DNA from 2 places in the Shewanella sp. Actino-trap-3 genome. Region 1 is predicted to be linked to the other one. Evidence: riboswitches for the same ligand, from Rfam matches in the RefSeq annotation. Region 1 holds a riboswitch; the other holds the start of a gene.
The links. A riboswitch is a leader RNA that binds a small molecule or an ion and turns the genes downstream of it on or off. The one in region 1 is predicted to bind thiamine pyrophosphate.
Positions count from the first base shown of each region.

Region 1 (2,492 bases):
GCGCTGCGATAACCTGCAGCCACATTACCGCTGTGCCATATGACCGTATCGCTATTCGCAAAAATGGGATTTAAGCTACTGATTTTTATCACACCGGCAATATTATCGCCGCCAGCACTGACAGGCGATACCCCCGCGACCACCAGTGCAGAACTGATTTGATTTGCAGACACATAGGAGAGCGGCGGATTCATGTGATTGGCACATGATGCGGTAATGTCGCTGCCATCAATAAGTATCTTAATGCGATCGCCCATCATGCCATTTAAAATAGGTAAGGCTGATACGCCACCCGCTTGTGAAAAATCGACGCCTTGTTTTTTGAGTAGATTTTCTGCGGAGCCTAACAGGTCTTTATGTGCAGTTTGTTGTCCGTGTACCGTGACGTGTTCAATGCGAGAGCTATCTTGTGCAGTGTTCTGCTTAGCTATCACTTGTGGCGTAATGGCAACACTGATCGCCAATGCGATTGATGAGTAAAGCCAAGGAGTATTGCTTAATAAATTAAGTGTTTGCTCAGTCGATTTTGTCAAAACGATCACCTTTTTCGGTCAAGGATATGTACCATTGATGAATGCTGTTAATGGTACATATGAGATTTGAAAAAAATTATAACCTGCTAATAAACTTAATAAATGCGGCATATTGTCGCACCTTTGTTTAAACTTGCTTCATAGAATTAGTAAATATTTTAATGACACATGAGTCAGGCTATCCACTACGCCGATAAGTGATAATATTGGTACTATTTACACATTAAGGTCTTGTTATTTTGATACAAGTTTGCTTATACTGGCGGACATCTTGTCGGAGTGCCATTATGGCTGAGACCGTTTATTCGGGATCCGTTGAACCTGATCAGGCTAGAACCTGCGAAGGAAACAAGCGTAATAATCATGATTATTGAGGAAGATAAATAAAGTATTAACAAGAGGGTAAGTGATGGTTAATCCCGGGTCTATTTACCGGTTTTGATATCCTGCCAGGTTATTATTTTACTATTTTTTACATATGATTATTAACGTGAACAATAGCGTTTGTATTGTTCACTGCTGCTATCAACACCTCTCCAGACAAGCAACTCTACTCTTAATAATGAGGTTGCTAATGTCAAATCCAAACCGTCGTCAAACTCGAGCTAACGCTCAACAATTTATAGATACCCTTAAACCGTTACAACACCCTAATTCTGAAAAAGTCTATTTACCCGGCAGCCGCGCGGACATTAATGTCGCTATGCGCCAAGTTAATCAATCTGATACCGTGATTGGTGGCAGCGATGCCGAGCCCATCAAGCAAGCTAATCCGCCTATTATGGTGTACGACTGTGCCGGTGCTTATTCTGATCCCCGAGCCAATATCAACGTCCGCCAAGGTTTGGCTAAAATTCGCCAAGCTTGGATTGATGAACGTGCTGACACCGAACAATTATCCGCAGCAAGTTCTGGTTTTACGCAGCAAAGACTCGCCGACGATGGTGTAGATTATTTACGTTTTGATGCTCTCGTTGCCCCTAAGCGCGCTAAAACAGGCAAATGTGTGACCCAAATGCACTATGCTCGCCAAGGCATTATCACCCCAGAAATGGAGTATATTGCCATTCGTGAAAACATGGCTCGCAGTGAGGTTACAGACAGTGTACTGACTCAAAAAGCACCTGGGGAAGCTTTTGGCGCGCATATCGGCCAGTTAATTACCCCTGAATTTGTTCGCGATGAAGTGGCTCGAGGTCGAGCGATTATTCCGCTTAATATTAATCACCCAGAAACTGAACCTATGATTATTGGGCGTAACTTTTTGGTTAAAGTGAATGCCAATATTGGCAATTCAGCAGTGACATCTTCAATTGAAGAAGAAGTTGAAAAACTGGTGTGGTCCACTCGTTGGGGCGCAGATACGGTAATGGACTTATCGACAGGACGCTATATTCATGAAACGCGTGAATGGCTTATTCGTAATTCTCCAGTGCCTATTGGCACAGTCCCCATTTATCAAGCATTAGAAAAGGTTAATGGGGTTGCTGAAGATCTTAATTGGTCAGTGTTTAGAGATACCTTAATTGAACAAGCTGAGCAGGGAGTGGATTATTTTACTATCCACGCTGGCGTGTTACTGCGTTATGTGCCGATGACGGCTAAACGCTTAACCGGTATTGTGTCGCGTGGCGGTTCTATTATGGCTAAGTGGTGTTTAAGCCACCATAAAGAAAGTTTCTTATATGAACATTTTCGCGATATTTGCCAAATTTGTGCTCAATATGATGTGTCGTTGTCATTAGGCGATGGCATGCGCCCCGGCTCTATTGCAGATGCCAATGATGAAGCCCAATTTGCAGAATTAGAAACCCTAGGTGAGTTAGTTAAAATTGCATGGCAATATGACGTGCAAACGATTATTGAAGGCCCTGGTCATGTGCCGATGCAGTTGATTAAAGTCAATATGGAAAAACAATTAGCCCATTGTGACGAAGCGCCATTTTATACCTTAGGCCC
Region 1 covers NZ_PJCE01000001.1:667,671-670,162, forward strand. The annotation lists gene CXF80_RS02925 (TonB-dependent receptor) at 1-533, opposite strand, end outside; TPP riboswitch at 799-898, shown strand; gene thiC (phosphomethylpyrimidine synthase ThiC) at 1,108-2,492, shown strand, end outside.

Region 2 (2,492 bases), 220 kb from region 1:
GCACTTCATCTGGATAAGTGTTGTATTCTGAATATAAGTCATTATCTTCTTTCAAATTCATCGCATACACACCCACTAACCAGTCGGTGCTATCTGCCCAAATTCGTCCGCCATTTTTTGACGATAGACGAAACTCTTGAGTTAAGGTTTTGCGGTCACCCTCTTTATCCCAGGTATAATCATAAACACAAGGTTCGGTACCATTAACGACACCATCGGCATCATAAGCCGTACAAGCTTTACTTGCCCAATAATCGGAATTAGCCCAATCGCCATCATAACCATTATGGTGGTTGGTTTGCGCGAATGAGGTTAACGAGGTGAAGTCAAATGTTTGCACACCAGTATAAATAAACTTAATCCCAGCCCCTGTGGTTTTTTGGGTATCGATACCGGGTTGGTCGGTTAAGGTGTTGCTGCGATTATTATCCAATGTCCACACATCATAGCCATTATCAAAATTTGCATGTAACAAGGTTAAATCAACTTGCAGATCGTCAGTAGCATACCAACGTAATTTAGCTCTGGCAGTTAACTCGTCACGTTCATTGGTATCGTCGCGATTAAGATAAAGGTTGTCACGGTAGCCGTTTTGGTTATGTTGCTCTAACGATACTCGATAGAGCAATTTGCCTGAATCATTTAGCGGACCGGAGCTGAAACCAGAAAGAGTAGCAAGATTATCATCACCTAAGCTGACTTTTGCACCATGCTCAAACGATTCAGTGGGGTCATTGCTTTTTAAGTAAATTAATCCGGCTAACGCGTTGGCACCATATTGGGTGCCTTGTGGACCACGTAAGACTTCCACCTGCTGCATGTCGTACATGCTCGACACCATACCAAGGCCAGATAAGTCGATGTCATCGACCACAAAACCAACTGATGAGTTAGGTGCGCCTTGATATTGTTCTTGCTCACCAACGCCGCGAATTTGAAAATATTTAGGACGAGAGCTGCCGCCGGACCAATTAAAGTTAGCGATAGAGTTAAGCACATCTTCGAAATGTTGTGCGCCTTCATCTTCAAGTTGTTGAGCGTCAATGACGGTCACGCTAGAGGGCATTTTATCAAGACTGATATTACTAAAATCAGCATTAACAATAATGACTTCCATTTTTTCATATTCGGGGGTGACGCTTTCGATATCAGCAGTTTTAGCCATAACAATCGGCGAGCTTAACGCTGCAAAAACAGCTAATGCTATGGGTGTCTGGTGTAACGTAGTAGGATTTATCGTGAACATAGGACCTCAAATGATTATTTTGAGATCCGGCAAGAGTAGAGAATAAGAGGTGCACCTAACGATAGTGTGGCCCATTCCTACGCCGGTATAAGCCGGATCAGGTTCTAAGGGTTTGTCATACAGACATCTCAGTTCAGGTTTTACTGAACACCCCTTGGCGATCACGATTATAAACTAACTCCTGTATGATTACACTCGCAAAAATACAATTTGATAACGTAACGATGCAATTTATTAACTACCAGGCTTGGTCACATCACGTAAACCTCTTCAATAACGTCGCGATGATATTAATAAGAGAAGGTTTCACGCACATAAATCTCAAATCGTGTCGCTTGCGCATTGGGGGCAACCGCACTGACTTGTAACTGCTGCTTGCCATGTAATTTAATCGACTTCCAACTGCTTGCTTCATCTTCAACCGTCAATCCACTGGCATCAAACCAAGTGAATTTATATTGTAGGCGCAAGTCAGTACTCGATTGACTTTGAATTAAGGCTGAAGCTTTAATTAAATCAGCGATCATAATAGCTGAAATATCCACCACAGCGACCTCATTAGCAAACGATGAGTTATCAACCCTCACTTGCCCCGCAGAATCCACTGCGATGCCCGCGGTATTATGCGCGCAGGCACTCAATAGCAATGTTGTCGCGATAAACCATAATGAAGCTAGTTTCATACAATATCCCTCTCAAAACCGATGCAATTAAAGCCGTGGCTTAATAAAGATTTAAGGCATGGCTAATCCAATAAAAAATGAGCTCGTGCTGTGGCAATAAGTTGCTTTCGGTTGGTTTGCCAGCAGTTCATGCTTACATTTGCCACACGACGGCCTTGACGGGTAATTTTACATTCAGCAAAGGTATCTTGATGCAAACCTGCGCGTAAATAATCAATTGAAAAATCGACAATTTTAGGCACTTTCTTGGCTTGCATAAATACCATTAGCTGCACAATAGCGGACATTTCCATAAACCCAGCAAGCACCCCTCCGTGTATAGCCGGCAAAATAGGATTACCAATATTGTCATCTTTGGCGGGCAGTCTAAACACCATCTCATCACCAAAACGGGCCACCGACATACCAATAAATTGTGAATATGGTACTTTTTCAAGTAGATAACTATAGTCGTTCAGTTCAATGGCGCGTTTCACCACATCTTGAACATCTAAACGCGCCGGTGTACTTTCGTTGGTTTGATCAATCATGGTTTAACCTCAGGTAAATTCCCCATTAACGCT
Region 2 covers NZ_PJCE01000001.1:451,873-454,364, reverse strand. The annotation lists gene CXF80_RS02025 (TonB-dependent receptor) at 1-1,246, opposite strand, end outside; TPP riboswitch at 1,304-1,411, opposite strand; gene CXF80_RS02020 (YcfL family protein) at 1,537-1,929, opposite strand; gene CXF80_RS02015 (PaaI family thioesterase) at 1,992-2,459, opposite strand; gene CXF80_RS02010 (PaaI family thioesterase) at 2,456-2,492, opposite strand, start outside.
Region 2: linked by a shared signal. The riboswitch ahead of CXF80_RS02025 (TonB-dependent receptor) and the one ahead of thiC (phosphomethylpyrimidine synthase ThiC) in region 1 are both predicted to bind thiamine pyrophosphate.